2 regions of the Streptomyces sp. NPDC058664 genome follow, and region 2 is predicted to be linked to the other one. Evidence: predicted binding sites of a transcription regulator. Region 2 holds the regulator's gene; the other holds the start of a gene.
The links. Region 2 encodes HrcA, which represses chaperone genes, less so after heat shock. Its sites were predicted from a motif close to TTNGCACTCNGNNNNNCNGAGTGCNAA; they were not measured.
Positions count from the first base shown of each region.

Region 1: a site for HrcA is predicted at 12,650-12,676, ahead of groES (co-chaperone GroES). Genes of this name have one in related genera too.

Region 1 is NZ_JBHXRW010000018.1:68,717-84,486, reverse strand. It holds gene ACFWUY_RS16995 (DUF2264 domain-containing protein) at 1-636, opposite strand, end outside; gene ACFWUY_RS16990 (substrate-binding domain-containing protein) at 802-1,899, shown strand; gene ACFWUY_RS16985 (ABC transporter substrate-binding protein) at 2,001-3,329, shown strand; gene ACFWUY_RS16980 (carbohydrate ABC transporter permease) at 3,334-4,221, shown strand; gene ACFWUY_RS16975 (carbohydrate ABC transporter permease) at 4,218-5,072, shown strand; gene ACFWUY_RS16970 (hydroxyacid dehydrogenase) at 5,090-6,109, shown strand; gene ACFWUY_RS16965 (hypothetical protein) at 6,086-9,547, opposite strand; gene ACFWUY_RS16960 (ester cyclase) at 9,594-10,292, shown strand; gene groL (chaperonin GroEL) at 10,436-12,064, opposite strand; gene groES (co-chaperone GroES) at 12,196-12,504, opposite strand; partial or broken gene ACFWUY_RS16945 (DUF6234 family protein) at 12,756-13,097, shown strand; gene ACFWUY_RS16940 (hypothetical protein) at 13,279-13,533, opposite strand; gene ACFWUY_RS16935 (polysaccharide deacetylase family protein) at 13,530-14,474, opposite strand; gene ACFWUY_RS16930 (SAM-dependent methyltransferase) at 14,604-15,770, shown strand, end outside.
Region 2 is NZ_JBHXRW010000013.1:128,334-144,103, forward strand. It holds gene ACFWUY_RS13675 (AAA family ATPase) at 1-162, opposite strand, end outside; gene ACFWUY_RS13680 (hypothetical protein) at 227-604, shown strand; gene ACFWUY_RS13685 (16S rRNA (uracil(1498)-N(3))-methyltransferase) at 632-1,375, opposite strand; gene ACFWUY_RS13690 (nitronate monooxygenase) at 1,372-2,463, opposite strand; gene dnaJ (molecular chaperone DnaJ) at 2,620-3,759, opposite strand; gene hrcA (heat-inducible transcriptional repressor HrcA) at 3,760-4,779, opposite strand; gene ACFWUY_RS13705 (MBL fold metallo-hydrolase) at 4,923-5,651, shown strand; gene ACFWUY_RS13710 (DUF3097 domain-containing protein) at 5,662-6,465, shown strand; gene hemW (radical SAM family heme chaperone HemW) at 6,619-7,860, opposite strand; gene ACFWUY_RS13720 (AMP-dependent synthetase/ligase) at 7,921-9,798, opposite strand; gene lepA (translation elongation factor 4) at 10,017-11,882, opposite strand; gene rpsT (30S ribosomal protein S20) at 12,067-12,333, shown strand; gene holA (DNA polymerase III subunit delta) at 12,995-13,987, opposite strand; gene ACFWUY_RS13740 (hypothetical protein) at 14,072-14,332, shown strand; gene ACFWUY_RS13745 (YceI family protein) at 14,386-15,279, opposite strand; gene ACFWUY_RS13750 (MFS transporter) at 15,497-15,770, opposite strand, start outside.

The sequences.
Region 1 (15,770 bases), on a different contig from region 2:
GCCGAGGTACCAGTCCTCGACGCGGGCGAGGGAGCGGTCGATCGTGGCGGCGGCCAGGTCGGTGTCGGCGCCGACGTCCTGGAGGAAGCCGGCGACGGTGAGGCCGAAGAGCCACCAGTTGTTGTCGACGGGGGACGGCCGGAGGGCGGGGCGGAGCCAGTCGACGACCTGTTCGCGGGTGCGGTCGTCGAGCCGGTCCCAGAGCCAGGGGCGGGTGAGGCGGAGGCCGAGGGCGATCGAGGCGGCTTCGACGATCGCCTGGCGGGTGCCGGTGGTGAGGGGCCAGGAGTCGGGGTCGTCGGCACCCGGCCTGCCGGTGCCAGGCCCGTCGGCGCCCGGCCTGCCGGTGCCGGCCGCGAGTCCCTCGGCGTACCGGTCCAGGTGGCCGTGCGGGTCGGCTCCCCCGGCGCCCGCGACGCGGAGGGCGGCGAGCAGGAAGGTGCGGGCCCAGCCCTCCAGGCCGTCGGAGCGGGTTCCGGACCAGCTGGGGCGGGGGCCCGGCAGGTCGACGAGCCCGTACCGCGGCGAGGCGAAGGGGCGTACGGCCAGCAGGAGTCGGTCGGCCGTGGTCTCCCAGTGGGCTCGGGTCCAGCCGGTGTACGGGCTGAGCTCACGGTCTTCGGGCGGCGTGGGCATGATGCTCCCTGAGGGCTGCCTGGGTGACGTCTGCGTCGCCCGGAATCCTGAACAGGCTTCGATCGGACGTCAAGAGATTTAGAGCGAATGATCGAAACAAGGGTCGTTCGATCATTCCTGGGCTAGGGTCGACAGACCACCACCACCGCGAGGGGGAACTGCGCCGTGCGCGAGAGTGCTGCCGAACGACACGACCGACTGCTGGCCCTGGTGCGCGAGCGCGGCACCGCCCGCGTCGCCGACCTGGCCGAACGGCTCGGGGTCTCCCCCGTCACCGCCCGCCGTGACGTCGAGGTCCTGTCCGGCCGGGGACTGCTCGACCGGGTGCACGGCCAGGTCTCCTGGCCGCGGCGGCAGGGCGCCCCGGCCTCCGGGCGTCCCGGTGAGGGCCTGGTCATCGGCCTGCTCGCCCCCTCGGCCACGTACTACTTCGCCGAGGTCATCCGGGGGGCGCACGAGGCGGCCGCCCGCGCCGGCGCCCGGCTCGTGCTCCGCGTCTCGGACTACCGGCCGGAGGAGGACCGGGCCCGCACCGAGGGGCTGCTCGCGGCGGGTGCCGAGGGCGTGCTCGTCGCACCGGGCTGGCGGGGCCCCGAGGACCGGCTCGCGTACGGGGACTGGCTGGCCGAACTCCCCGTACCGGCCGTGCTCCTGGAGCGCCGGGCGGTTCCGGGCAGCCCGCTCGACGGCCTGGACCGGGTCGCGTCCGACCACGGCCACGGAGTGCTGCTCGCCCTGCGCCACCTGCTGGCCCTCGGCCACGCGACGCCGCTCCTGGTGGCGCGCGGGGACTCCCCGACCGCGCTCGCGGTGCGTGCCGGCTACGCCGAGGCGCTGGGGACGCTCGGCCTCGAGGAACCGCGGCCCGTCATCGACTCCGTACCGGCGGAGGCAGACCCGGAGGGCTTCGAGCGGGCGGTGCGCGCCCTGCACGAGGCGGTCGGCTCGGGTCTGGCGAGCGCGGCCCTCGTCCACAACGACGTGGACGCGATCGAGATCGTGCAGCGCCTCGCCGAGCTGGGTGTGCGGGTGCCGCAGGACCTGGCCCTGATCGCGTACGACGACGAGGTCGCCGCCCTCGCCGACACGCCGCTGACGGCGGTCGCCCCGCCCAAGCGGCAGGTGGGTCGGCACGCCACCGAGCTGCTCGTGGAGCGGCTCACCGAAGGCCCCGACGAGGACGCGGCGCGACGCCATCTGGGCCTGCTGCCGAGGCTCCGGGTGCGGGACTCGTGCGGCGCGCGTTCCACGACCCTCGTCTGATCATTTTTCGATCAATCAATCTTTCGCTCTTGACTTCGGTCATGAACGGTCACAGGATCACGGCCACAACCTCCCAGCCGCCCGCCCTCAGGAGCCGTGCCGTGACCCGTAGTTGGAGCAGAACGTCCCGTGTCATAGCCGGCACCGCCACCGCCCTCGCCGTTCTCACGGCCTGCGGCGGCGGCGGTGACGACACCGCGAAAGACACCGCGAACAAGCCGAACGAGCCCGTGACCATCACCTTCTGGGGCTGGGCCAAGGGCTCCAAGGACGTCGTCGACGCCTTCAACGCCTCCCACACCGACATCCAGGTGAAGTTCGAGGAGATCCCCTCCGGCACCGCCGGCGGCTACGCCAAGATCTCCAACGCCGTGAAGGCCGGCAACGCCCCCGACCTCGTCTCCATCGAGTACTCCTCGCTCCCCGAGTTCGTCAGCTCCGGCGCCCTCCAGGACATCGGCGGCGAGTTCACCGAGACCGACCGCGCCAAGCTGCTCCCGCAGACCGTCGAACTCACCACCCTCGGCGGCAAGACCTGGGCCGTCCCCTTCGACGCCGCCCCGCAGGCCTTCTTCTACCGCAAGGACCTCTTCGCGAAGTACAAGGTCCGGGTCCCCACCACCTGGGACGAGTTCAGGAAGGCCGCCGAGCAGGTCAGGAAGGCCGACGCCAAGGCCCGGATCGCCACCTTCTTCCCGGACGACCCGACCACCTTCGAGGCCATGGCCTGGCAGGCCGGCGCCCAGTGGTTCAAGGCCGAGAACGACACCTGGAAGATCAACACCACCGACGCCGCCACCACCAAGGTCGCCACCTACTGGCAGGGCCTCCTCGACGCCGGGCTCGTCCACAAGAACGCCTCCTTCAGCCCCGAGTGGACCGGCTCCCTCAAGAACGGCACCACCATCGGCTACCTCGGCGCCTCCTGGGGCGCCGGCGTCCTCAAGGGCACCCTGCCCGAACAGGACGGCAAGTGGGCCGTCGCCCCCATGCCCAGCTGGGACGGCAAGCCCGCCAGCGGCATGCTCGGCGGCACCTCCTTCGCCGTGACCAAGGACAGCGAGCGGAAGGCCGCCGCCGTCACCTTCGCCGAGTGGATGTCGACCACCGAGGACGGCGTCAAGGCCCGGATCGCCTCCGGCACCTCCTCCGCCTTCCCGGCCGCCGCCGCGCTGCGCCCCGTCGCCAAGAAGGCCTTCGACGCGAGCTACTACGGCGGTCAGGACATCTACGCCCTCTTCGAGGCCGCGGGCGCCTCCATCAGCCCGAACTGGGCCTGGGGCCCGACCACCGGCACCACCAACACCACCATCAAGGACCACTTCGGCAAGATCACCCAGGGCGGCCCCGGCATCGCCGACGCCGTCAAGGCCGGTCACGACGCCACCGTCGCCGAACTCACCAAGCGCGGCCTGAAGGTCGAGGGCTGACCGCATGAAGGCCCGCACCCGCGCCGCCACGATCCTGCTGACCCCCTTCTTCCTGCTGTTCACCGCGGTGATGGTGGTGCCGATCGGATACGCGGTCTGGCTCAGCCTCTTCACCGAGAAACAGTCCGGACTGGGCTTCGGCGGCACCGAGACCGTCTTCACCGGCCTCGACAACTACACCGCGGCGCTGGGTGACCGGGCCTTCCGCGAGGGCTTCGGCGTCCTGCTCGGATACTGCCTGTTCTACATCCCGCTGCTGCTCGCCGGAGCCCTCGGCCTCGCCCTCCTGCTCGACTCGGCGCTCGCCCGCGCCCGCCGCTTCTTCCAGCTCGCGCTCTTCCTGCCGCACGCCGTCCCCGGCATCATCGCCGCCCTGATCTGGGTCTACCTCTACACGCCCCAGCTCAGCCCGGTCGTCCAGGCCATGGAGGCCGGAGGCATCGGCTTCGACTTCTTCTCCCCCGAAGGCGCCCTGCCCTCCATCGTCAACATCGCCCTGTGGGAATGGCTCGGCTACAACATGGTCATCTTCTACGCGGCCCTCCAGGCCATCGACCGCTCCGTCCTCGAAGCGGCCACCGTCGACGGGGCCGGCGCCTGGCGCATCGCCTTCTCCGTCAAGATCCCGCTCGTCAAGGCCTCCCTCGCGATGGTCGGCCTCTTCACCGTCATCGGCTCGCTCCAGCTCTTCACCGAGCCGCTGATCCTCAACAAGGGCACGGGCTCCGCCGTCACCTCCACCTGGACGCCGAACATGTACGCGTACACCGCGGCCTTCGACCGCAACGACTACGGGCTCGCCGCCGCCGCCTCCGTACTCCTCGCCCTGACGGCGGCGCTGCTGTCCTTCGCCGTGACACGGCTGACCGGCCGGAAGGGGAAGCGCGCGTGAGCAAGCCCCGTACCCCCTCCGTCTGGCTGTCCCAGGCCGCCGTCAACGGCGCCCTCGTCCTCGCCGTCGTCTACATGCTCTTCCCGCTCGTCTGGCTGCTCACCGCCGCCACCAAGGACGCCGGCGGCCTCCTCGCCGGAAACGCCTTCTCCTTCGAGGGCTTCGACCTGGGCGGCAACCTCACCCGGCTCGCCGAGTACAACGACGGCATCTACTTCCACTGGTACCTGAACAGCCTGCTCTACGCCGGGATCGGCGCCCTCGCCTGCTCGTTCGTCAGCGTCGCCGCCGGATACGCCTTCCACGTCTACGACTTCAAGGGCAAGGAGAAGCTCTTCGGCCTCGTCCTGGTCGGCGTGCTCGTCCCCACCACCGCGCTCGCCCTGCCGATGTACCTCCTGGCCAGCGAGGTCGGCGTCGTCAACACCTACTGGGCCGTCCTGATCCCCGTCCTCGTCAACCCCTTCGGCGTCTACCTGTCCCGGGTCTTCTGCGGCGGCTACATCCCCGACGAGGCCCTGGAGGCCGCCCGTATCGACGGGGCCGGCGAACTGCGCGTCTTCTGGTCCATCGGTCTGCGCATGGTCATGCCCGGCTTCGTGACCGTCTTCCTCTTCCAGTTCACCGCCGTCTGGAACAACTTCTTCCTCCCCCTGGTGATGCTGTCGGACCAGAAGCTGTATCCGCTGAGCCTCGGCCTGTACGCGTGGAACAGCAACGCCCACGCCGAACCCGACTACTACCCCCTCGTCGTCACCGGATCCCTGCTCGCCGTCGTCCCCCTCGTCGTCGCCTTCGTCTCCCTCCAGCGCCACTGGAAGGCCGGTCTGACGGCCGGCAGCGTCAAGTGAGGAGCTCAGGTACAACGATGCACCCGACCACTGACAACCGCCCCGCCCTCCTCCTCGCGATGGGCGAAGGCATCACCGAACGCCTGCTCACCGACGCCCACCGCACCCGCCTCGCCCGGCTCACGCGCACCGACCCGCGCCTGGTCGCCCACGACCTGACGACACCCGGCCCGCGCGTCACCGCCGCCCTCGCCGAGGCCGAGATCCTCCTCACCTGCTGGGGAGCGACCCCGCTCACCGCCGAGATCCTGGACCGCGCGCCGCGCCTGCGAGCCGTCGTCCACGCCGCCGGCTCCGTCAAGCACCACATCACCGACGCCTGCTGGGACCGCGGCCTCCGCGTCACCTCGGCCGCCGCCGCCAACGCGCTCCCCGTCGCCGAGTACACGCTCGCCGCGATCCTCCTCGCCGGGAAGCGGATCCTCGGCTCGGCCCAGCGGTACGCGGAACTCCGCGCCGACCACGCCTGGCTCACCGAATCCGCGACCTGGGGCAACTACCGCCGCACGGTCGGCATCGTCGGCGCCTCCCGCATCGGCCGCCGGGTCATCGACCTGCTGCGCCCCTTCGACATCGAGGTCCTGCTGTACGACCCGTACGTCGGCGTCCCACCGCCCGGCACCGAACTCGTCGGCCTCGACGAACTGTGCGCCCGCAGCACGGTCGTCTCCGTCCACGCGCCGCAACTCCCGGCCACGTACCGCATGATCGGCGCGGCCCAGCTCGCCGCGATGCCCGACGGAGCGACCCTGATCAACACCTCACGAGGCTCCCTGATCGACGAGGAGGCCCTCCTCCCCCACCTCCTCACCGGCCGCCTCCACGCCACCCTCGACGTCACGGACCCTGAACTCCCGCCCCCCGACTCCCCCCTCTACACCCTCCCGAACGTCCTGCTCACCCCGCACGTGGCGGGCTCCCTCGGCAACGAACTGCACCGGATGGCGGACCAGGCGATCGAGGAGATCGCGCGGTACGCGCGCGGTGAGCCCTTCGCGGAGGAGGTACGGGCGTCAGACCTCCAGCGCTCGGCATAGCCGCTCCCCCTCGGCCTCGACGAGCTCCAGAGTCTCCGGAGCCACCGCGAGGACGGCGGGCAGGGCGTCGGCCCAGGTCCCGAGACGCAGGGCGAGGGCAGCGAACCGGCGGGCCCGGACGGGATCCGGGTGCACGCGGGCGAGAGCGGCGTACGCCGCGCCGCACGGAGGGCCGAAGTGGTGCAGGTCGGCGAGGACGGTGGCGATGCGGTCGTACTCGCGGGCCCTGAACAGCTCGGCGACGAGACCGGGGAGGGCGACCCAGGCCTCGTCCGCTCCCACCGTCCTCATGTGCGCGGCCGCTTCGTCGTACGCGCCGGCGATGGCCAGAGCCTCCGCGGCGTGATGGGGCGAGGCTTCGGCCGCTTCGTGTGCGAGATGTAACGCATCGGACCGCCCCCGGCTCAGCCGGGCCCAGGCGACGGCGGACAGCAAACGCGAACCGGCCCTGGCCCCCTCGTCGGCCGGGAGCCCCAACAACCGGTGGGCTCCCTCCCGATCCCCCTCCTGAGCCAGTTGCAGCGCCATCACCGCGCGCCTCGTCTCCAGGCCGGATTCCCGGGAGAGCCGGGAGACGAGGTCCAGCGCACGGGTCCGCGCGCCCACGGCCGCGTAGGCGACGGCCGCGGCCCCGACCACGTACGTCGGCGTGGCGGAACGGCTGACCAGGTGGTCGACACGGTCGAAGGCCCCTTCGGCCGCGTAGGCCGCGACGACCTCGGAGAACAGCGGGGCGACGTGGAAGGGGCCGGACCGCCAGGCACACCGCTCCGCCTGTACGGTCTGCCCCGCGGCCAGCATCGCGGGGACGACAGTCGGCACGTCGAGTACCCAGTCGTCGCCGATGGCCCGGACGAGATACCCCGCGGTGTCCCGTCGTCCCGCGGCGCCCACGGCACGAGCGATCCCCGCCAGTTCGCCGACCAGTGCCGCGCGAGTGGGGGCGCGATGCCGCCGCTCCACTTCCGCGAGCAGCTCCCGCGCCTCGGCAACGCGGCCGACGCGGTGCAGGGCGTCCGCCAAGACGACGGAGAGCACCGGGTCCCGGGCATCGGCCACCAGGGCCCGGGCACGCTTGGCCCGCCCCTCCTCCACCAGTCGGCGCACGAGGGCGCCCAGCACCCGCACCCTGGCGGCGCCGGCCATGAGGCGGTCGGCCGGCGCCGCCGCTCTGTCCAGCTGGTCGGACGCCAACAGGGCCGAGCCGATGGCCGGCCACGCGCCGAGGTTCGCGTCCCCTGGCACGCCGGCCGTCAGGACCAAGGCCTCCTCGACCTCACCCACCGAGGCCAGCCGGCTGGCCAGTCGGCCCCGTACCTCCGCCGCGCTCGTGGTCTCCAGCCCCTCGGCCGCGGTCAGCGCGCTCTCCCGCTCGCCCCGTTTCGCCAGAACCTCCGCGAACAGGTGCGGCCCCACCCTGTCCGCGTGCTCGCGTGCCGTGTCAAAATCCCCGGCCGCCGCGAGAGCAACGGCATACTCCCGTAGAGCGAGGGAAGCGATCGGATCATCGTGGTCGAGCGCCCATCGGACGACCACCGCTCCCTTACGCAGAGCCGTCTCGGCCCGCTCCTGGTGACCCATCTCGCGTAACACGACGGAGGCGCGAAGCCAACCGGCCCAGTCCACCAGCCGAAACCCCCAGCCCATCAGCAGGTCGGACATGGCCTGGAGGACCTGCTCCGCCTCGGTCACACGGCCGCTCCGGATCAGCGCCTCGGCGGCGTCGGCCGCCGCCATGGCGCGGGTCTGCAGCTCAGGCTCCTTATCGATCAGGGCGAGTGCCCGCTCGTGCCGCCCCGACGCGCACCACACGCGAACCAGCGCGAGAAGGACCTCGGGCCGGGCGGTCCCGATCGTCGGCAACAGCCGAGCGGCACGCTCGTACACGCCGAACTCGATCCACAGCATCGCGGTGGTCTTCGCGGCCTCGTCGTACGTGTACCCCGACCGGAACGCCCTGGTCGCGACCTCCGTCTCCTCGGCCAGGGCGACGGCCCGCTCCCGTTCGCCACGCTCGAGGAGCTGCGCCGCCACCGCGCACAGCGCCTTGACCGCGGAGACTCCGCCCATACTCCGCGCCAGTGCCACCGCCCGGTCGGCCTCTCCGACCGCCGCCCATCCGGCCGCGAGCACCGGCGGTACTCCGCCGCTGCGCCGCTCCAGCTCCCCCCGGTGGAACGCCAGCCGCAGCGCCACCGCCATCAGGTCCGCCCGGTCGTCCCCGGCCTCCAGCGCGGCCTCCGCGGCCCGCACCTCCCCCAGCGCCACCGTGTCCGCGCCGGTCCTGACCAGCAGCCGCTCGTGCCGTACGACGTCCAGCGCGCTGTCCACCAGTCGGTCCACCTCGCCCGCCGCGCGCAGCATCGGGACGTACCCCTGGAGCAGATAGGCCGGGCTCTCCTCGGGCCAGCCGCGTTCCCGCCACCGCTCGGCCCAGGCGTCCAGCACGCCCTTCCACCGGGAGAGTTCCCGCTCGCCGAGCATCTCCCGGGCACCGACGGCCAGTTGCTCATGGGCCAGCAGGTAGGCGTCGCCGCGCAGCGCGAAGGTCCGCGCGAGCCCCGTACGCAGCAGGTCCCGCACCCGGTACGGGACGTCGCCGGTCAGCTCGGCGAGGTCGTCGGCGGTGAGACCACCGACCGCGGCGGTCACCAGACCCAGCAGCTCGTACGCCAGCCCTCCCGACGCGAGCAGCGACTTCAGCTCGCGCTCGGCCTCGGCGCGGATCGCCCGGGCCTCCGGGGACGGGGCCAGGGTCCGGACGATCGCCGGGTCCCGGAGCGGGTGGTGCTCAGGGACGTCCGCCGGGAGCGGAGGGTTCAGGCGTCCGGAGACGATGACGGGGAGGTCGTACGGGAGGAGGGCCGCGATCGAGCGGGCGTCGGGGCCCGTCGTCACGCCCCGGTCCTCGTCGAGGCCGTCGACGAGGAGGACCAGGCGCTCGCCGCGCGCCGCGCAGGCCTCGGCGGCGGAGGCGTACAGGCGTAACAGGTGGGCCTCCCTGGTCGCCGTCGTGAGGAGCGCGGGCAGGCCCTCGCCCGCCAGCTCCGCGAGCTGCTCCAGGACGACGTCCGTGTAGGCAGCGACGTCGTTCTGGGCGCCGAGGCGGGCGGTGACGAAGAAGGGGACGATCCGTACGCCCGGCGGCGGGTCGAGGGCGAACCAGGAGAGGAGCGCGGTCTTCCCGGCCCACGCCTCGGCGCGCCACCAGACGTACGAGGGCCCCGACTCCGCGAGGCAGAAGGCTGCCAGGTCCGCCAACTCCGCTTCACGGCCGACGAGTTCTGGCGGCGCGATCCGGCGTACCTGCTCCCGGTACGCCGAGCGGACGACCGGCGCCTGATGGTTCACGACATGGTTGCCGTCGCCGATGACGACGACGCCCGCCCCGTTCTCGACCGTGATCGGCGGCCGCCGCTCTCCCCCTGCCCGCTCCATGCGCCCAACCTAGACTGGAAGGGTCCTACCTGGGTCGGGAGGCACCATGAGCTTCGTACAAATCATCGACTGCAAGACCAGTCGGGTCGACGACCTGAACCGCCTCATGGATCAGTGGGTCGAACAGACCAGGGGCAAGCGGACCGCCACCCACAGCATCGTCGGCAAGGACCGCTCGGACGCCTCCCACATCGTGGAGATCGTCGAGTTCCCCTCCTACGACGTGGCGATGCGGAACTCGCAGCTCCCCGAGACCGACCGGATCTTCCGGGAGATGGTCGCGCTCTGTGACGAGATGCCGACCTTCACCGACCTGGACGTGGTGCGCGACGAGGCGCTGTACAAGACCAACACCCGTCGGCTCCTGGAGATGCTCGCCGGCGAGCCGGAGCTGGCGCTGCTCGACGAGGTGCTGGCCGAGGGGTACCACGACCACGATCCGGTCAACGAGCAGGACGTCATCGGCATGGACGCGGTCCGGCGCGAGGTGCGGATGTGGCGGCAGGGCTTCGACTTCGCCTTCACCGTCGACGACCAGATCGCGGAGGGCGACCGGGTCTGCACCCGCTGGAGCTGGAAGGGCTCCCACACGGGCGACTTCATGGGGCTCCAGCCCACCGGCATGGAGGTGACCATGACCGGGATGGTCATCCACCGTTTCCGGGACGACGGGAAGATCGCGGAGGGCTGGTGGCAGTACGACCTGCTGGGGCTGATGGAGCGGCTCGGCGCGGTGGAGGCGTGAGCCCTACGCGGATCCCCCCATGAGCCCCGCGTGGACCCCTACGTGAGCCCCCCGTGGATCTCTGGGAAACGCCGAGGCCCGGTGCCCCCGCGACGGGGGCACCGGGCCTCGGTGCTCGGCTGCGAGCCGATCGGTTACGAGCCTCAGTGCGAGTGGCCGTGACCGTGGCCGTGGCCGTGGTCCGCGGGCTCCTCTTCCTTCTTCTCCACCACGAGGGTCTCGGTGGTGAGGAGGAGGGAGGCGATCGAGGCGGCGTTCTCCAGGGCGGAGCGCGTCACCTTCACCGGGTCGATGACGCCGGCCTTGACCAGGTCGCCGTACTCGCCGGTGGCCGCGTTGAAGCCCTGGCCCTTGTCGAGCTCCGCCACCTTCGAGGTGATGACGTAGCCCTCGAGGCCGGCGTTCTCGGCGATCCAGCGCAGCGGCTCGACGGCGGCGCGGCGGACGACCGCGACACCCGTGGCCTCGTCGCCGGTCTTGCCGAGGTTGCCCTCGAGGACCTTGACGGCGTGGACCAGAGCGGAGCCACCACCGGAGACGATGCCCTCCTCGACCGCGGCGCGGGTCGCGGAGATGGCGTCCTCCAGACGGTGCTTCTTCTCCTTCAGCTCCACCTCGGTGGCGGCGCCGACCTTGATCACGCACACGCCGCCGGCCAGCTTCGCGAGGCGCTCCTGGAGCTTCTCGCGGTCCCAGTCGGAGTCCGTGGACTCGATCTCGGCCTTGATCTGGCCGACGCGACCGGAGATGTCCTCGGCGTTGCCGCCACCGTCGACGATGGTGGTGGCGTCCTTGGTGATGGTCACGCGGCGGGCGGTGCCGAGCACGTCCAGGCCGGCCTGGTCGAGCTTGAGGCCGACCTCCTCGGCGATGACGGTGGCACCGGTGAGGGTGGCCATGTCGCCGAGCATCGCCTTGCGGCGGTCGCCGAAGCCGGGGGCCTTGACGGCCACCGCGTTGAAGGTGCCACGGATCTTGTTCACGACCAGGGTCGACAGGGCCTCGCCCTCGACGTCCTCGGCGATGATCAGGAGCGGCTTGCTGGCGCCGGCCTGGATGACCTTCTCCAGAATCGGCAGCAGGTCCTGGATCGAGGAGATCTTGCCCTGGTTGATCAGGATGTACGGGTCGTCGAGGACGGCCTCCATACGCTCCTGGTCGGTGACCATGTACGGGGACAGGTAGCCCTTGTCGAAGGCCATGCCCTCGGTGAAGTCGAGCTCCAGACCGAAGGTGTTGGACTCCTCGACGGTGATGACACCGTCCTTGCCGACCTTGTCCATCGCCTCGGCGATGAGCTCGCCGACCTGCTGGTCCTGCGCGGAGAGCGCGGCGACGGCGGCGATGTCGGACTTGTCCTCGATCGGACGGGCGGTCGCGAGGAGCTCCTCGGAGACGGCCTTGACGGCGGCGTCGATGCCCTTCTTCAGGGCGGCCGGGGAGGCACCGGCGGCGACGTTGCGCAGACCCTCGCGGACCAGGGCCTGGGCGAGCACGGTGGCGGTGGTGGTGCCGTCACCCGCGATGTCGTTGGTCTTGGTCGCCACCTCCTTCACCAGCTGGGCGCCGAGGTTCTCGTACGGGTCGTCGATCTCGACCTCGCGGGCGATCGTGACACCGTCGTTGGTGATGGTGGGGGCGCCGAACTTCTTGTCGATGACGACGTTGCGGCCCTTGGGGCCGATCGTCACCTTCACCGTGTCGGCAAGCTTGTTGACGCCGCGCTCAAGGGCGCGACGGGCGTCTTCGTCGAACTTCAGGATCTTCGCCATGGGAGCGGTTCAGCCCTCTCGGAATCGGGTGGAACGAACCGCGCCCCGGGGCGCCTGGAAGAGGCCTCGGGGCGCAGCTCTGAGCATCTGCTTCAGTGCTCGGTACTTCGGTACTTCAGTACTTCGGTGAATTACTTCTCGACGATCGCGAGCACGTCACGGGCCGAGAGGACGAGGTACTCCTCGCCGTTGTACTTCACCTCGGTGCCGCCGTACTTGCTGTACAGCACGACATCGCCGGTCTGGACGTCGAGCGGCAGACGCTCGCCGTTCTCGAAGCGGCCCGGGCCCACGGCCAGGACGACGCCCTCCTGGGGCTTCTCCTTGGCGGTGTCCGGGATGACCAGGCCAGAGGCGGTGGTCTGCTCGGCGTCGAGCGGCTGGACCACAATGCGGTCCTCGAGCGGCTTGATGGCAACCTTGGAGCTGGTGGTCGTCACGATCCGACCTCCCCCTTCGGAGATCACGGGGTTGACTGTCTGAGGTGGCGAACCAGGTGGATCCGTCGTCGCGGGTGCCGGACCTGCCCGTCGCTGTGTTGGCACTCTCCGGTGGGGAGTGCCAGAGCCGAGACTATGACCGCGATTAGCACTCGGTCAAGCGGAGTGCCAATTCCGTGCCGCGCGGCGATTCGGTCTCGGTACGGGGAACGGCTTCCCGCACTCCACGGTTCCGTACGAGGGTTCGACCCATGACGACTTCCCGCCCCCCTGTTCGCACCGGTGCCGACATCGCGTTCGCGTGCGTACTCCTGCTCCTGGAAGGCGTGCTCGTCCTGATCGCCACCTTCGTGCTGGGCATGCGGAAGTGGGGCGAGGCGTACGGCTCGCGGCCCGGGGGGACACCGCCGATGGACTGGGTTCCGGTGCTCGTCCTCGGCGCGATCGCGGCGGGCGTGCTGCTGCTCGGCCTGTCGATGCTGCGCGGGGGCTGGACCCGGTCCGCCTGGGGCCAGTTCTTCGCGGTGGGGCTGCTCGGCCTCGCGACCCTGCTCGTCGCGAACGAGGAATGGTCGCGGTCCCACCCCGCGCCCCCGGCCCGGCGGTCTCCCCGACCCCGTCGTCCGGGGCCCGGTGCGTCTGCCGCAGCGGGGGCGGGCCCTGCGAGTGCCCGGGAGGCTGGAACGCACCCGGCGACTCGGGGGGCGGAGAGGCCGCGCCCGGCGGATCGGTGCGGCCTGCGGCTCGGGATCGGGCAGGCCGCCCCTGAACGGGTCAGGGTCGGGCAGGCCGTGGCGGCTCGGGGAGGGCGCGGCCGGCCGGCCGCTCCGCGGTCGTCGCCGTGTCCCGCGGCTCCGCCGTCCCCACCCGCTCCACCGCCTTCCGCCCGAGCCGTTCGATCGGGTCCACGGCCGAGGCGCACCCGGAGGCGGCGAGGAGCGCACCGGCCAGCACCGCGGCGGCCACCGGCCGACGCGCCCGGATCGGCCTGATCAGCCCGATCAGTCGTCGGCCCGGCTTCCCGGTCACACGTAGTCCTCGAGCTTCGCGACCGCGTACCCCTTCGCCGTGATCACGTTCATCACCCGGCGGATCATGTCGGCCATGCTCCCCTTCCAGTCGCCCTTGCCCCGGAAGTGGGTGAGCACGATGTCGCCGGGGTGCAGGTCCCGGTCCCACTCGCGCCACTCCATGCGGTCGGGGAAGGCCTCGGACGCCCACAGCGGTACGGCCTTGATCCCGCAGGACTTGGCGGCGCGCAGGGTGTTCTCGTTGTAGTTGCCGTACGGCGGGCGGAACAGCGGGGGCCGCTTGCCGAATCGTTTCTCGATGACGTCCTGCATGCCGCAGATCTCGCGCTTCTGCTGCTTGTACGAGAGTCCGGGCAGGTAGGGGTGGTTGAGGGTGTGGTTGTGCAGGGAGACCCCGCCCTCCTGCGACTTCTGCATCCGGGCGAAGTAGCCGTAGTCGTCCTTGACGACGTAGTCGCTGAGGAAGGCGCTGTAGGGGATCCGGAGTTCCTTCATCATCCGCAGCAGTTCGGGGTCCTTCTCCGCCCCGTCGTCGATCGTCAGGAAGACGACCTTCTGCTTGGTCGGCACGGTGGTGAAGACCGGCGGCAGGCCTTCGCCGTCCGTCTCGAAGCCCTTGCGGGTGGTGATCCTCGGCTTGACGGCGGGCGGGGCGGGCGCGTCGAGCGGCGGCCGGGCGAGGCCCCACCTCTTCGCGGCGAGCACACGGGCGGCGCGCTGCGCGCGGACCTTCTCGACGTACGCGTTGAGCGCGCCGGACGCGGCCTGGGCCGGGGCCTGCCGGCCGGCGGCGGGGGCCTGCTGACCGGCGGCGGGGGCCGCGGGCGCACCGGTGACCGGTTCGGGGCCGTCGGAGCAGGCCGTGGCCGTGGAGGCGAGGGCGGCGACGACGAGGGCGGCTCCGAGCACCCGGGACGGACGGTGCACACCGTGTGCCATCTGTTTGTCCTTTTGTCGTATGAGTCGTATGGCGCCGCATCCTGCCAGCGCGGACGCCCGTTCCCGGCCGCGACACCGCCGTACCGCACCCACGTCCCCCGGCCGGCCCACAGCGGCACAGGGCCCACAATGGGACGGGTGACCGACCTCGCCTCCTTCGCCCCCCTCCTCGGCCCCGAGGGACAGACCCTCCTCACCGCCCTGCGCGACTACGACCCCGCGCGGGAGCTGGCGGTGGCCTCCCGGCTGCGCCGCGACCACCCCGCCGAGCTGGTCACGGCGGCCATCGGGCAGGCACGGCTGCGGCAGCGGGCGGTGGCGAAGTTCGGCGCGGAGGACGCGTACCGGATGTACTTCACCCCGAACGGCGTCGAGCAGTCGACCCGCGCCTCGGTCGGCACCCACCGGGCGGCCCGGCTGAAGGCGCTCGGCGTCCGCAGCGTCGCCGACCTCTGCTCCGGGATCGGCGGCGACGCGATCGCCCTGGCCCGCGCCGGGATCTCCGTACTCGCCGTCGACCGCGACCCGCTGACCGCCGAGGCGGCCCGCGCCAACGCCGAGGCGCTCGGCCTCGCGGAGCTGATCGAGGTGCGGTGCGCGGACGTCACCGCCATCGACACCACCCCGTGTGACGCCGTCTTCGTCGACCCCGCGCGGCGCGGCGGGCGGGGCCGGATCTTCGACCCCGAGGCCTACTCCCCGCCGCTGTCCTGGGCGATCGAGGCGGCCCGCCGGGCCCCGCACGCGGCCCTGAAGGTGGCCCCCGGCATCCCGCACGAGGCGGTGCCCGGCGAGGCCGAGGCCGAGTGGATCTCGGACGGCGGGGACGTCAAGGAGGCGGTCCTCTGGTTCGGTACGGAGCCGGGCGCCCGCCGGGCCACGCTGCTCCCCTCGGGCGCGGCCCTCGCCGGCCGGGGCCTGCCCGACCCGGCGGTCCGCCCGGTCGGCCGCTACCTCTACGAGCCGGACGGCGCCGTCATCCGCGCGCATCTGGTCGCCGAGGTGGCGGAGGAGGTGGCCGGCGGCCTGATCGACGCGACGATCGCGTACGTCACGGCGGACGCGCTCGTCCCCACCCCGTACGCCGCCGCCTACGAGATCACCGACGAACTCCCGTTCAACCTGAAGAAGTTGAAGGCCCTGCTGCGGGAGCGCGAGGTCGGCACCCTGACGGTGAAGAAGCGCGGCTCGGCGGTGGAGCCCGAGGAGATCCGCCGCAAGGTGAAACCGAAGGGACCGAACGCGGCGACGGTCCTGCTCACGCGAGTGGCGGGCGCCCCGACGATGCTGATCGGC
Region 2 (15,770 bases):
CCCCGGCGCGTGCTGGAGGGCGACGGCCGCCTCCGTGACGGCCTCGTCGTTCCGTCCCTCGGAGAGGAGGAGTTCGGCGAAGTGAAGACGCAGGGGTACGTCACCGGGGGCGGCGGCCACGGCGGCGCGCAGACTGCGGATCAGAGGGGACTCGTCGGCCATGCGGCCACTTTATGGAGCCGCCGGGGGCCGCCGTCCACCGGGTTCGGTCCGTACACTGCGCCGCATGAGGCGGGAACGCGCACCGCGCAGGATGACGGTGGACGACACGGTGTGGCTCTGGAACGTCCGGCACCGGCACCCCGACTGCCGCACGGTGCTCTCCCTGCGCCGCACGGAACTCCCCCACGCGCAGCTCCGGCTGGTCTTCCGGACCGCCCCGGGCCGCATCGTGTCCGGCTATCCCTTCGGGCAGGGCGACGTGGCCTCGGCCGACGGCCCCGTTCTCAACCTGAACGAGCCGGGCGTCGTACGCCGCTTCCTCGGCGAAGCGGGGAACCGCGGCCTCCTCCCCACCACCCACGGCGTCCGGGAGGAGAACGCCTGGCCCCTCTACGACACCCTGACGGGGACGGAGGCACCGGACACCGCGAACCCGGCCTGATCGGCGGGCCACCCTCTAGCTCCGGCCCTAGCTCCAGCGCCCCGTACGCGCCAGGACCAGCGCCGTCGCCGCCGTGCCCGCCGTCGAGGTGCGCAGCACGCTGCGGCCCAGCCGGTACGGCTTCGCCCCCGCCTCCTCGAACGCGGCGAGTTCCTGCGGCGAGACACCGCCCTCGGGGCCGACGATCAGCACGATCGAGCCCTTCTCCGGGAGTTCGGCGGTGGCGAGCGCCCCGCTCGGATGGTCTCGGTCCTCGTGCAGGACGGCCGCGAAGTCGGCGTCCGCGAGAAGCGCGGCGACCTGCTTCGTCGTCATCAGGTCGGAGACCTCGGGGAACCGGGTGCGGCGCGACTGCTTGCCGGCCTCGCGCGCGGTGGACCGCCACTTGGCGAGCGCCTTGAGGCCCCGGTCGCCCTTCCACTGGGTGATGCAGCGGGAGGCCGCCCACGGCACGACGGCGTCCACCCCGGTCTCCGTCATGGTCTCCACGGCGAGCTCGCCCCGGTCGCCCTTGGGCAGCGCCTGGACGACGGTGATCCGGGGCTCCTCCTCGGGGTCCTCGTGGTCGCCCGACACCTGGACGGTCAGCCGGTCCTTGCCCTCGGCGGTGAGCACCACGCAGTCCGCCCAGCGGCCCCGGCCGTCGGTGAGGACGACGTCCTCACCGCCCTGGAGCCGCTTCACGGAGACGGCGTGCCGCCCCTCGGTTCCTTCGAGGACGAAGGTGCCGGTGCCGGGGACGGCGTCGACGACGAAGACGGGTGCGGTCATGAGGCGCTCCTGTGGGCGGGCCCGGAAAGGTCGGAGAGGGCGGTGTCGAGTTCGGCGGCCAGCACCTCGACCAGCCGGCCTGCGGGGAGCTCGCGGGCGAGCCGGTGGCCCTGGCCGGCCCACAGCGCCATGCCCTGGGCGTCGCCCGCGGTGGCGGCGGCCTTGCGGATCGGGGCGGTGAGGTGGTGGATCTCGGGGTACGCGGCGGGGGCGTACGGCCCGTGCTCGCGCATGAAGCGGTTGACGAGGCCGCGGGCCGGGCGGCCGGAGAAGGCCCGGGTGAAGGCGGTCCGGGTGAAGAGCGGGTCGGTCAGGGCCCGCTTGTGCAGCGGGTGGGCGCCCGACTCGGGGCAGCAGAGGAAGGCGGTGCCGAGCTGGGCGGCGTCGGCCCCCGCGGCGAGGACGGCGGCGATCTGCGCGCCGCGCATGATCCCGCCGGCGGCGACGATCGGGAGGGCGACGCTCTCGCGGACCTGGGTGAGGAGGGCGAGCAGCCCGGTGCCCGGGACGCCGTCGTCGGCGGGGTCGTCGCGGTACGTGCCCTGGTGTCCGCCGGCCTCGACGCCCTGGACGCAGACGGCGTCGGCGCCGGCCCGCTGGGCGGCGAGGGCCTCGTCGGCGGAGGTGACGGTGACGATCGTGAACGTACCGACGCGGGCGAAGGCGGCGAGGACCTCGGGCGCGGGGCAGCCGAAGGTGAAGGAGACGACGCGGACCGGGTCCTCCAGGAGGATGGCCAGTTTGGCGTCGTAGGCGTCGTCACGGCAGTCCTCGGTCTCGCCGAGCGGGGTGTCGTACCAGGTGGCCTCGCCGGCGAGCTGGTGGCGGTAGACCTCGACGGCGGCCGGGTCGGCGGGCCGCCCGCTCTGCGGCAGGAAGAGGTTGACGCCGAAGGGGCGTGCGGTCATACCGCGCACCTGCTTGATCTCCTGGTACAGGCCGCCGGCCGTCTTGTACCCGCCGGCCAGGAAGCCGAGCGCCCCGGCCTCGCAGACGGCTCCGGCCAGCTCGGGACAGGAGGCGCCACCCGCCATGGGGGCCTGCACGATCGGATGCCGAGAGAGATCGTTCAGTGCGGTGGTGGACATATGGGCATCGTGCCATGCCCCTGCTTCGGGGCCGAATCCGTACGTCAGGTCATGGAAGGGACGGTTCCGGAGGGCGGCGGTCGCCGGCTCCGAAAGGCGGAGGGGCGGCACCCGCACACGCGGATGCCGCCCCTCCCCCACCGAATTCCGGGCCGGTCAGGTCCGCCCGTTGAACGCGTCCTTCAGCCGCGAGAACAGCCCCTGCTGCCCCGGCTGGAACTGGCCGGTGGGCCGTTCCTCGCCGCGCAGCTTGGCCAGTTCCCGCAGGAGCCGTTCCTGCTCCGCGTCGAGCTTGCCCGGGGTCTGCACCTCGACGTGGGTGATCAGGTCGCCCCGGCCGTTGCCCCGCAGGTGGGTGACGCCACGGCCGTGCAGCGGGATCGACTGGCCGGACTGGGTGCCCGGGCGGATGTCGATCTCCTCGAGACCGTCGAGTGTCTGCAGCTGCACCTTGGTGCCGAGCGCGGCCGCCGTCATCGGGATGGTGACCGTGCAGTGCAGGTCGTCGCCGCGCCGCTGGAACGTGTCGTGCGGGGTCTCGTGGATCTCGACGTACAGGTCGCCGGCGGGCCCGCCGCCGGGGCCGACCTCGCCCTCGCCCGCGAGCTGGATCCGGGTGCCGTTGTCGACACCGGCCGGGATCTTGACGGTGAGCGTGCGACGGGACCGGACCCGGCCGTCGCCCGCGCACTCGGGGCACGGGGTCGGGACGACGGTGCCGAAGCCCTGGCACTGCGGGCAGGGGCGGGAGGTCATGACCTGGCCGAGGAAGGACCGGGTGACCTGGGAGACCTCGCCGCGGCCGCGGCACATGTCACAGGTCTGCGCGGAGGTGCCGGGAGCGGCGCCCTCGCCCGAGCAGGTCGTGCAGACGACGGCCGTGTCGACCTGGATGTCCTTGGTGGTGCCGAAGGCCGCCTCGTTGAGGTCGATCTCCAGACGGATCATGGCGTCCTGGCCGCGGCGGGTCCGCGAGCGCGGGCCGCGCTGCGAGGCCGTGCCGAAGAAGGCGTCCATGATGTCGGAGAAGTTGCCGAAGCCACCGGCTCCGAAGCCGCCCGCGCCGCCTCCGCCGGAGGCCGACAGCGGGTCGCCGCCCAGGTCGTAGACCTGCTTCTTCTGCGGGTCCGAGAGGACCTCGTAGGCGGCGTTGATCTCCTTGAAGCGTTCCTGCGTCTTCGGATCGGGATTGACGTCCGGGTGCAGCTCGCGGGCGAGCCTCCGGAAAGCCTTCTTGATCTCGTCCTGGGACGCGTCGCGGCGCACGCCGAGTACGGCGTAGTAGTCCGTGGCCACTTACGACTCCGCCAGGATCTGTCCGACGTAACGTGCCACTGCGCGTACCGCTCCCATCGTTCCGGGGTAGTCCATGCGGGTCGGTCCGACCACGCCGAGTTTGGCGACTGCCTCGCCGCCCGAACCGTAGCCGACCGAGACGACGGACGTGGAGCTCAGCCCCTCGTGGGCGTTCTCGTGCCCGATGCGTACGGTCATGCCCGATTCCTTGGCCTCGCCCAGCAGCTTGAGGAGCACGACCTGCTCCTCCAGAGCTTCGAGGACGGGCCTGATCATCAGGGGGAAGTCGTGTCCGAAGCGGGTGAGATTGGCGGTGCCGCCGATCATCAGCCGCTCCTCGTGCTCCTCGACCAGGGATTCGAGGAGGGTCGCGAGCACGGTCGAGACCGTGGCGCGGTCCTCGGGCTCCTCGAAGGACTCGGGGAGGTCCTGCACCAGCTGCGGCACGTCGGCGAACCTGCGGCCGACGACCCGGCTGTTGAGCCGGGCCCGCAGATCGGCGAGCGAGGTCTCGCCGAAGGGCCCGGGGCAGTCGATGAGGCGCTGCTCGACGCGGCCGGTGTCCGTGATGAGCACCAGCATCAGGCGGGCGGGTGCCAGCGAGAGCAGCTCCACGTGCCGGACGGTCGAACGGGTCAGCGAGGGGTACTGGACGACGGCGACCTGACGGGTCAGCTGCGCGAGCAGCCGGACCGTGCGGCCGACGACGTCGTCGAGGTCGACCGCGCCGTCGAGGAAGTTGTGGATGGCCCGGCGCTCGGGCGTCGACAGCGGCTTGACGCCGGCGAGCCGGTCGACGAAGAGCCGGTAGCCCTTGTCGGTCGGGATGCGGCCGGCGCTGGTGTGGGGCTGGGCGATGAAGCCCTCTTCCTCCAGGACGGCCATGTCGTTGCGCACGGTGGCGGGCGAGACGCCGAGCTTGTGGCGTTCGGTGAGCGCCTTGGAGCCGACGGGCTCCTCCGTCCCGACGTAGTCCTGGACGATGGCGCGCAGAACCTCGAGTCTGCGTTCGCTGAGCATCGTGCGCACCTCCAGCTGTCGTCGTTCCGGTTGCTCCGGTTTTGGCACTCACCCTGTCCGAGTGCCAGCGATCCCCCGCCAGTGTACGGCGGCGGGCGACGCTCCTGGCAAGGAGGCGGCGCCCCACCGGTTAGCGTCGCCCCATGGACGTGGATTGGGAAGCGTACGGATGGGAGCGGCTCTCGGACGGGGTGGGCCGGCGACGGCTGCCCCACTGGGACGCCACGGTGGGACTGGTACTGGGCGAACGGGCGGCGCTGCTGTACGACACGGGCTCGTCGCTCGCCGAGGGCACCGAGCTGCGGACACAGGTGGCGGAGCTCACGGGCGGCCGGAGAGTGACGCACATCGCACTCAGCCATCCCCATTTCGACCACGTGCTGGGCACGGCGGCCTTCGCGGGCGCGGAGGTCTTCGGCGCGGTCGGCTCGGACGAGCTGCTCGGCCGGGCGCGGGACCGGGAGGAGCTGCGCGAGGACGCGGTACGGCAGGGCCTCGACGGGACGGCGGCCGCGGAGGCCGTGGACGTCCTGGTGGCCCCGCGGCACGTGGTCTCCGGCGAGTGGACGCTCGACCTGGGCGGCCGGCAGGTCCTCCTGGCGAACGTCGGGCCCGGTCACACGCGCCACGACCTGGTGCTCCTGGTGCCGGGAGAGCGGGAGGTGGTCTTCTGCGGCGACCTGGTGGAGGAGTCGGGCGAGCCGCAGGCGGGCCCGGACGCGATCCCCTCGCGCTGGCCGGACGCCCTGGACCGGCTGCTGCGGCTCGGCGGCGAGGAGGCGGTGTACGTGCCGGGGCACGGGGCGGTGGTGGACGCCGCGTTCGTGCGGGCACAGCGCGATGAACTGGCACACCGCTTCCACGTCGCCTAACGTCACCGAAATGCGCAGCTACGACCCGGACCTGACGCCCTCTTGGAAGAGGCCGAAGCCCGTCCCGGAGATCCCGGCCGACCGTGACCTCGTCGTCGAGGAGGTCACGACGGGCTTCTGCGGGGCGGTGATCCGCTGCGAGGCGGGCACGGTGACCCTGGAGGACCGCTTCGGCAAACACCGGGTCTTCCCGATGGAACCGCGCGGCTTCCTCCTGGAGGGCCGGGTGGTGACCCTGGTGCGACCGGTCTCCGCTCCCGCCCGCCCCACCCGTACGGCCTCGGGCTCGGTCGCCGTGCCGGGCGCACGCGCGCGCGTGGCACGGGCGGGCCGGATCTACGTGGAGGGCCGCCACGACGCCGAACTCGTGGAGCGGGTCTGGGGCGACGACCTGCGCATCGAGGGCGTGGTCGTGGAGTACCTGGAGGGCATCGACGACCTGCCGTCGATCGTCGCTGAGTTCGGCCCGGCGCCGGACGCCCGTCTGGGGGTCCTGGTGGACCACCTGGTGCCGGGTTCGAAGGAGTCGAGGATCGCCGCCCGGGTGACCTCCCCGGACGTGCTGGTCGTGGGACACCCGTACATCGACGTCTGGGAGGCGGTGAAGCCGTCGTCCCTCGGCATCCCGGCATGGCCGGCGATCCCGCGCGGCCAGGACTGGAAGACGGGCGTGTGCCGCGCCCTGGGCTGGCCTCACGACAACACGGGCGCGGCCTGGCAGCACATCCTGTCGAGGGTCACCTCGTACAAGGACCTGGAACCGGCCCTCCTGGGCCGAGTGGAAGAACTGATCGACTTCGTGACGGCGCCGTAAGCGCCCCCACCCTGTTGTGGCAGCTCGTCCCGATGGGCCCGTTGTGGGCAATCGTCCCGCAGGGCGTGGGGGTCCCCCCGGACGGAGTCTGGGGGAGGGTGGGCACGACGGGACGGTGCCCTGTCGGGCGCCTCCGCTCCCCGCGCCCGAACCTCAGTCCACCAGATCCCGCACCACCGCGTCGGCGAGCAGCCGCCCCCGCAGGGTCAGGACCGCGCGCCCGGCCTCGTACGGCTCAGGCGCGAGAAGCCCGTCCGCCAGCGCCCGCGCGGCAGCCGCGAGCCCCTGCGGCCGCAGCAGCGACAGCTCGACACCCTCCCGAAGCCGCAGTTCGAGCAGCACCCGCTCCACCCGCCGGTCCTCCTCGGAGAGCAGCTCCCGCCCGGCGCCGGGCGACTTGCCACCGGCGAGGGCCGCGGCGTACGCGCCGGGGTGCTTCACGTTCCACCACCGCACCCCGCCCACGTGGCTGTGGGCCCCCGGCCCCGCGCCCCACCAGTCCGCGCCGCGCCAGTACAGCTCGTTGTGGAGGCAGCGCCCGGCCTCCGAGGTGGCCCAGTTGGACACCTCGTACCACTCGAATCCGGCCTCGGCGAGAACGGAGTCCGCGATCAGGTACCGGTCGGCGTGCACGTCGTCGTCGGTCATCGGCACCTCGCCGCGCCGGATGCGGCGGGCGAGCTGCGTGCCCTCCTCGACGATCAGGGCGTACGCGCTGACGTGGTCGGGACCGGCGCCGATCGCCGCGTCGAGCGAGGCCCGCCAGTCGTCGTCGGTCTCCCCGGGCGTCCCGTAGATCAGGTCCAGGTTCACGTGGTCGAAGCCGGCGGCCCGCGCCTCCGCGACGCACGCCTCGGGCCGCCCCGGCGTGTGCGTGCGGTCGAGGATCTTCAGGACGTGCTGCTTGGCGCTCTGCATGCCGAAGGAGATCCGGTTGAAGCCGCCGGCCCGCAGCTCCTCCAGATACGCGGGGGTCACGGACTCCGGATTCGCCTCGGTGGTCACCTCGGCGTCGTCCGCGAGCCCGAACTCGTCCCTGACGGCTCCCAGCATCCGTACGAGGTCACCGGCGGCGAGCAGCGTGGGCGTACCACCGCCGACGAAGACGGTCCGCACCGGCCTGGGGTCGTCCCCGAGCACCTTGCGGGCGAGCCGGATCTCCTCGGTGACCTGCTCGGCGTAGTTGTCCCGGGAGGCCAGGACGCCGCCGGTGCCGCGCAGCTCGCTCGCCGTGTAGGTGTTGAAGTCGCAGTAGCCGCAGCGCGTGGCGCAGTACGGCACGTGCAGGTAGAACCCGAGGGGTCGCTCCCCTGCCCCTTCCAGGGCGTGCGGGGGCAGCGCCCCGTCGTCGGGAACGGTCTCACCATCGGGCAGTACGGAAGGCATGAGCCCCATTGTCCCGTACTGCCCGGGGTGAACGTCCGGCCTGTGGACAACCTCTCCACAGGGGCGAGGTCAGGACTCCCTGGACCCCGCGTACATCTCCTCGATGAGGTCCTTGTACTCGCGCTCCACCACCGGCCGCTTCAGCTTCAGCGACGGGGTCAGCTCGCCGTGCTCGATGTCGAGGTCGCGGGGCAGCAGGCGGAACTTCTTGATCGTCTGCCAGCGCTGGAGGCCCTCGTTGAGGCGGTCGACGTAGCCCTGGATCATCGTCACGGTCTGCGGGGCCGCGACGATCTCGGCGTACGACTTGCCCGCGAGGCCGTGCTCGGCGGCCCAGCCGAGGAGGGAGGGCTCGTCGAGGGCGATCAGCGCGGTGCAGAAGTTCCGGTCGGCGCCGTGGACGAGGATGTTGGAGACGAACGGGCAGACGGCCTTGAACTGGCCCTCGACCTCGGCCGGCGCGATGTACTTGCCGCCGGACGTCTTGATCAGGTCCTTCTTGCGGTCGGTGATCCGCAGGTAGCCGTCGGCGGACAGCTCGCCGATGTCACCGGTGTGGAACCAGCCGTCGGACTCCAGGACCTCGGCCGTCTTCTCGGGCAGGCCGTGGTAGCCCTCCATGATGCCGGGGCCGCGCAGCAGGATCTCGCCGTCGTCGGCGATCCGGACCTCGGTGCCGGGGAGCGGCTTGCCGACGGTGCCGGTGCGGTAGGCCTCGCCCGGGTTGACGAAGGAGGCGGCGGAGGACTCGGTGAGTCCGTACCCCTCCAGGATGTGGATGCCCGCGCCGGCGAAGAAGTAGCCGATCTCGGGGGCGAGCGCGGCGGATCCGGAGATGCACGCGCGCAGGTTGCCGCCGAAGGCGTCACGGATCTTGGCGTAGACGAGGGCGTCGGCGACCTTGTGCTTGGCGGTGAGGCCGAAGGGCGCGGAGGCGGTACCGGTGCGGCGGAAGTTGTCCTGGGTCGCCTTGGCGTACGCGCGGGATACGCCGGCCGCCCACTGGAAGATCTTGTACTTGGCTCCGCCGGCGGCGCGGGCCTTGGCCGCGACGCCGTTGTAGACCTTCTCGAAGATGCGGGGGACGGCGGCCATGTAGGTCGGCTGGACCACCGGCAGGTTCTCGATGATCTTGTCGACGCGGCCGTCGACGGCGGTGACGTGCCCGACCTCGATCTGTCCCGAGGTGAGGACCTTGCCGAAGACGTGTGCGAGCGGCAGCCACAGGTACTGGACGTCGTCCTGGGTGACGAGACCCGTGGCGGCGATGGCCTTCGCCATGTACGACCAGTTGTCGTGCGGGAGGCGGACGCCCTTGGGGCGGCCCGTGGTGCCCGAGGTGTAGATGAGGGTCGCGAGCTGGGTGGGGGTGATCGCCGCGACCCGCTCCTTGACGGCCTCGGGGTGCTTCTCCAGGTACGCCTTGCCGCGCGCCTCGAGCTCGGCGAGGGAGAGGACGAACTCACCGTCGCTCTCCACGCCCGTGGCGTCGATGACGACCACGTGGTGGAGGTTCGGCAGGTCGGCGCGGCGCTCCACGGCCTTGGCGAGCTGGACCGCGTCCTCGGCGATGAGGACCTTCGACTCGGAGTCGGAGAGGATGAACGCCGACTCCTCGGCGTTGGTCTGCGGGTAGACCGTGGTGGTCGCGGCGCCCGCGCACATGACGCCGAGGTCGGCGAGGATCCACTCGACTCGGGTGGCGGAGGCGAGGGCGACCCGTTCCTCGGACTGGACGCCGAGGTCGACGAGGCCGGCGGCGATCGCGTAGACCCGTTCGGCGGCCTGGCCCCAGCTGAGCGACTTCCAGTCGTCCGGACCGGCGCCGGAGGCGGCGGGCACCGGATAGCGGTAGGCCTCCGCGTCCGGAGTCCGCTCGACGCGCTCAAGGAAGAGGGTCGCCACGGAGGGCGGCCGGTTCTCGATCTGGGTCTGTGTGTCGCTCACGACGTCCTCCGGGCGGCGGCGGTGCCTGCTGGTGGTTCGTAACTAACTGGCGAGTAACCTTCGAGCCGGGATCAGACTAAAGCGCGGAGGACCGGCGCGTAAGGGCCTGCAGGACGTCGTTTCACGTCGCTTCAATAACGAACGAACCCGCGTACCGATGCGGAACGGGCCCGCGCGCACTCGGCACGTGGACCCGTTCCTGACCGTTTCCGCGGCGGCTACTTCTTCTTGCCGGAGGACTCGTCGCTCGACAGGACGGCGATGAAGGCCTCCTGCGGCACCTCCACCGAACCGACCATCTTCATGCGCTTCTTGCCTTCCTTCTGCTTCTCCAGCAGCTTCCGCTTACGGGAGATGTCACCGCCGTAGCACTTGGCGAGGACGTCCTTGCGGATGGCGCGGATGGTCTCGCGGGCGATGACCCGGGAGCCGATCGCGGCCTGGATCGGCACCTCGAAGGCCTGCCGCGGGATGAGCTCGCGCAGCTTCGCGACGAGCCGCACACCGTAGGCGTACGCGGCGTCCTTGTGGGTGACGGCGGAGAACGCGTCGACCTTGTCGCCGTGCAGCAGGATGTCGACCTTGACCAGGCTGGAGGCCTGCTCGCCGGTGGGCTCGTAGTCGAGCGAGGCGTAACCGCGCGTCTTGGACTTCAGCTGGTCGAAGAAGTCGAAGACGATCTCGGCGAGGGGCAGGGTGTAGCGGATCTCGACCCGGTCCTCGGAGAGGTAGTCCATGCCGATCAGCGTGCCGCGACGGGTCTGGCAGAGCTCCATGATCGCGCCGATGAACTCGCTCGGGGCGAGGATCGTGGCGCGTACGACGGGCTCGTACACGTCGTTGATCTTGCCCTCGGGGAACTCGCTCGGGTTCGTGACCGTGTGCTCGCTGCCGTCCTCCATGACCACGCGGTAGACCACGTTGGGGGCGGTGGCGATCAGGTCGAGCCCGAACTCGCGCTCGAGCCGCTCACGGATGACGTCGAGGTGGAGCAGGCCGAGGAAGCCGACGCGGAAGCCGAAGCCGAGGGCCGCGGAGGTCTCCGGCTCGTAGACGAGGGCGGCGTCGTTGAGCTGGAGCTTGTCGAGGGCCTCGCGGAGGTCCGGGTACTCGGAGCCGTCCAGCGGGTAGAGGCCCGAGAACACCATGGGCTTCGGGTCCTTGTAGCCGCCGAGCGCCTCGGTCGCGCCCTTGTTCAGGGAGGTGATCGTGTCACCGACCTTGGACTGGCGGACGTCCTTCACGCCGGTGATGATGTAGCCCACCTCGCCGACGCCGATGCCGTCGGCAGGCGTCATCTCGGGAGACGAGACACCGATCTCGAGCAGCTCGTGGGTGGCGCCCGTCGACATCATCTTGATGCGCTCACGCTTGTTGAGCTGGCCGTCGACCACACGGACGTACGTCACCACACCCCGGTACGAGTCGTACACGGAGTCGAAGATCATCGCGCGGGCGGGGGCGTCGGCGACACCGACGGGCGCGGGAACGTCACGGACGACCCGGTCCAGCAGGGCGTCGACGCCGACGCCGGTCTTCGCGGAGACCTTGAGCACGTCCTCGGGCTGGCAGCCGATGAGGTTGGCGAGCTCCTCGGAGAACTTCTCCGGCTGGGCGGCCGGCAGGTCGATCTTGTTCAGTACGGGAACGATGGTGAGGTCGTTCTCCATCGCCAGGTACAGGTTGGCCAGGGTCTGCGCCTCGATGCCCTGGGCCGCGTCGACCAGCAGGACCGTGCCCTCGCAGGCCGCCAGGGAACGCGAGACCTCGTACGTGAAGTCGACGTGCCCGGGCGTATCGATCATGTTCAGGATGTGCGTCCTGCCCTGATCCGGCCCCTCGTTCGGCGCCCACGGCAGCCGGACCGCCTGGGACTTGATCGTGATGCCCCGCTCCCGCTCGATGTCCATGCGGTCGAGATACTGGGCACGCATCTGCCGCTGGTCGACCACACCGGTCAGCTGGAGCATCCGGTCGGCGAGCGTGGACTTGCCGTGGTCGATGTGCGCGATGATGCAGAAGTTGCGGATCAGAGCCGGGTCGGTACGGCTCGGCTCGGGCACGTTGGTAGGAGTCGCGGGCACGCAGGGTCTCGTCTCGGGGCGATGTCGGATCGATACGTAGGCTCCATGGTCCCATGCCCGTCGCCCTGCGCCCGGTTTGGGCGGCCCGGAGGGTGACTGATACTGTGGACAGCTGTGTCTCGTGTGCCCTCTCAGCCGCGAGTCGCACTCCAGAAGGAACATCGAACCTGTAAAGGCTCTTTTCGTGGCGAACATCAAGTCCCAGATCAAGCGGAACAAGACGAACGAGAAGGCGCGCCTGCGCAACAAGGCCGTCAAGTCGTCCCTCAAGACCGCGATCCGCAAGGCCCGTGAGGCTGTCGCCGCCGGCGACTTCGAGAAGGCCACCGTTGCCACTCGTGCCGCCTCGCGTCAGCTCGACAAGGCTGTCTCGAAGGGTGTCATCCACAAGAACGCCGCCGCCAACAAGAAGTCGGCGCTGGCCATCAAGGTTGCCGCTCTCCAGGGCTGAGCTCTGATGTGATCGGCCGTACGGGACCCAGCGGGCCCTCTCTCCCGCTCCCGCCCGGCCACCCAGGACTCGCACGCGGACGCGTTCGCCACGCGGGTGCGAGCCCACCCTGTCTGTACGTCGAAGGCCCCGTCACCTCCTTCCCCAGGAGCTGCCGGGGCCTTCGCCGTACCACCGACGAACGCCACCCCGACGACACGGCTCCCGCGACGGAGACCCACCGGAGCACCGCAGCCCCTACTGCCGGAGCGCCCGGACCGAAGCCGCGTGGCACCGGCCTCCCGCCGGCACGAGCCGAAGGCCCATGGCACCGGGACCCTAGCGGCACGAAGCTGCTGCTCAGCCCCGGGTTCCTAACGGCGCAAAGCCGCCGCTGCCTTTCGGGAGCCCGAGACCCTAGCGGCGCGAAGCCGCCGCTCAGCTCCGGGACCCTAGCGGCGCGAAGCTGCCGCCCAGCTCTGGGACCCTAGCGGCGCGAAGCTGCCGCCCAGCTCCGGGGCCCTCGCGCCACGAAGCCGCCGCCCACCAGCTCCGGGGTCCTCACGGCGCGAAGCCGCCGCTGCCTTTCGGGGGTCCGGAGGCGCGGCCCCCGGGAAGGAACCTCAACCCCCGCCCGCCCCCGGCGGGGTTTCGGGAAGGGGCGGGGTGGGGGAGATCCCCGTCACTCCCCGCGCCGCATCCTCGCCGCCCGCGCCACCGCGACCACCGCCTTCTCCACGGCGTACTCCGGATCGTCCCCTCCGCCCTTCACCCCCGCGTCCGCCTCCGCGATCGCCCGCAGCGCCATCGACACCCCGTCCGGTGTCCAGCCCCGCATCTGCTGCCGCACGCGGTCGATCTTCCACGGCGGCATGCCGAGCTCCCGCGCCAGGTCGGCGGGCCGGCCGCCCCGCGCCGACGACAGCTTGCCGATCGCCCGTACGCCCTGCGCGAGCGCGCTGGTGACGAGCAGCGGCGCGACCCCGGTCGAGAGCGACCAGCGCAGGGCCTCGAGCGCCTCGGCCGCCCGCCCCTCGACCGCGCGGTCCGCGATGTTGAAGGAGGAGGCCTCGGCGCGGCCCGTGTAGTACCGCCCGACGATGGCCTCGTCGATCGTCCCGTCCACGTCGGACGTGAGCTGCGCGACCGCGGACGCGAGCTCCCGCAGATCGCTGCCGATCGAGTCCACGAGCGCCTGGCAGGCCTCCGGCGTGGCCGCGCGCCCGAGGGTGCGGAACTCCTGCCGCACGAACGTCAGCCGCTCCGCCGGCTTCGTCGTCTTCGGGCAGGCCACCTCCCGCGCCCCCGCCTTGCGCGCGGCGTCGAGCAGGCCCTTGCCCTTGGCCCCGCCCGCGTGGAGCAGGACGAGCGAGATGTCCTCGACCGGGTCGTCGAGGTAGGCCTTGACGTCCTTGATCGTGTCGGCGGAGAGATCCTGCGCGTTCCGCACGACGAGCACCTTGCGCTCGGCGAAGAGCGAGGGACTGGTGAGCTCGGCCAGCGAGCCGGGCTGGAGCTGCTCGGGTGCGAGGTCGCGCACGTCCGTGTCGGCGTCGGCGGCGCGGGCGGCCCGCACCACCTCCTGGACGACGCGGTCGAGGAGCAGGTCCTCCTGGCCCACGGCGAGCGTCACGGGGCCGAGGAGGTCGTCGGGGGAAGTCTTTCTGGTGGCCATCGCGATCCAGCATCCCACGGGCCACTGACAGCCAAGGGCCGCCGACGGTCACGGGCCGCCGACAGTCACAAGTCACTGACGGCGATGCCCGAGAATGGCGGGGTGAGTGAACGACATGTACTGGTACTCCCCGACCGCGACGCCGCCGAGGAGCTCGCGGGCGAGCTCCCGGACCGTTTCGGCGTCGCCGAGGAACCGCAGCTCGTACGGGACGCCCTGGCCGGGGAGGACGACGCCGAGGACGCCCAGTGGCTGGTGGTCGTCGAGGACCCGCAGGGCCGCCTGGACCCGGCGGCGCTCGACGGGCTGGCCGCCGAGTACGAGGGCTGGCTGGAGGCCCCGTAACGCGCCCGTCGGCAACCTGCCTGCCGACAGCCCACCCGTCGGCGACCCGGCCGTCAGCTCCGCGCCGCCGCCTTGGGGACGATCTGGACGTCGAGGTCGATGCTGATGCTGGATCCGACGGCCGCGATGCCCCGCGCGAGGAGCGTCTGCCAGGTGAGGGTGAAGTCCTCCCGGTGCAGCTCGGTGGTGGCCCGGCAGGCGCACCGGGTCTCGCCTTCGAGACCGCTCCCGATGCCCAGGTACTGGGTGTCGAGCGTCACCGTGCGGCTCACACCGTGCAGGGTGAGCGCCCCGGTGACGGCCCAGCGGCTGCCGCCCTTGTGCGTGAAGCGCTCGCTGAAGAACTCCAGCGTCGGGTAGGCGCCGACGTCGAGGAAGTCGCCGGAGCGCAGGTGGTCGTCGCGCATCTGGACGCCGGTGTCGATGGAGGCCGCGTCGATGACGACGTGCATCGCCGACCGCTCCATCCGGTCGCCGATCCGCACCGCGCCGGCGAAGCCGTTGAACCGGCCGTGGATCCGGGCGAGGCCGATGTGGCGTGCCGTGAATCCGATCTGCGAGTGCGCGGGGTCGATCTCCCACTCGCCGGGCTCGGGGAGCTGGGGCTGAGGTGCGACGTCGAGCAGGACGTCACCGAGACCCGTGTGACCGCCCTCCGTGACGACAGCGGTGCCGTGGTGCGGTGTGTAGCCCTCGGCGGTGACGGCGAGCCGGTATTCGCCCGCCGGCACGGTCGCCAGCGCCGTGCCGTACGGGTCGGTCTCCCCGGCGAGCACCTTGCGCCCGGCGGCGTCACTGACGACGTACTCGGCCTGCCGGACCGGTTCGTGCACGGGGTCGAGCACCCGGCAGCTCAGCACCCCCGCCGTCGCGGGAACGGCGATTCCGGCGAGCGGACCGCCGCGCGCGGCGCCCGCCCCACGCTTCCCGAAGAGACGATCGAACATTCTTCACGCACCCCGTACGACTAGTTCACCATGCAACTAAGTCGTATTCGATCACCGAGGGGGCGTTCGAGGCAAACCGGGCAAGTGGCCGCAAGTGCTCGGCAAGTGTTACCGAGGGTTCGAATCGGAAATTCCGCTTCACCCGGCGGGCAGGGCGCCGAGCTCGACACCGAACAGGTCCCGGTACGCGCTCCGCGCCTCGCGTCAGACCCCTCCCCTATCCGACGGGCGCCGACTCCCCTTCCCTCGTGGGCAGTTCCCGCATGCGCGGCAGCGGGGAGGGCAGCACCCACAGCACGGCGAGCACAGCGCCCACGGTGGCGATCCACAGAGTCGGACGCAGCCCGATCGCGGTGCCGAGCAGGCCGCCGACGAGCGCGCCGATCGGCCGGAAGCCGTGGTTGAGCGTCCGGAACGCACCCATGACCCGGGCCCGTACCGCATCCGGTATCAGCGCCATCTGGAACGACCCCGCCGCGATGTCCACGATC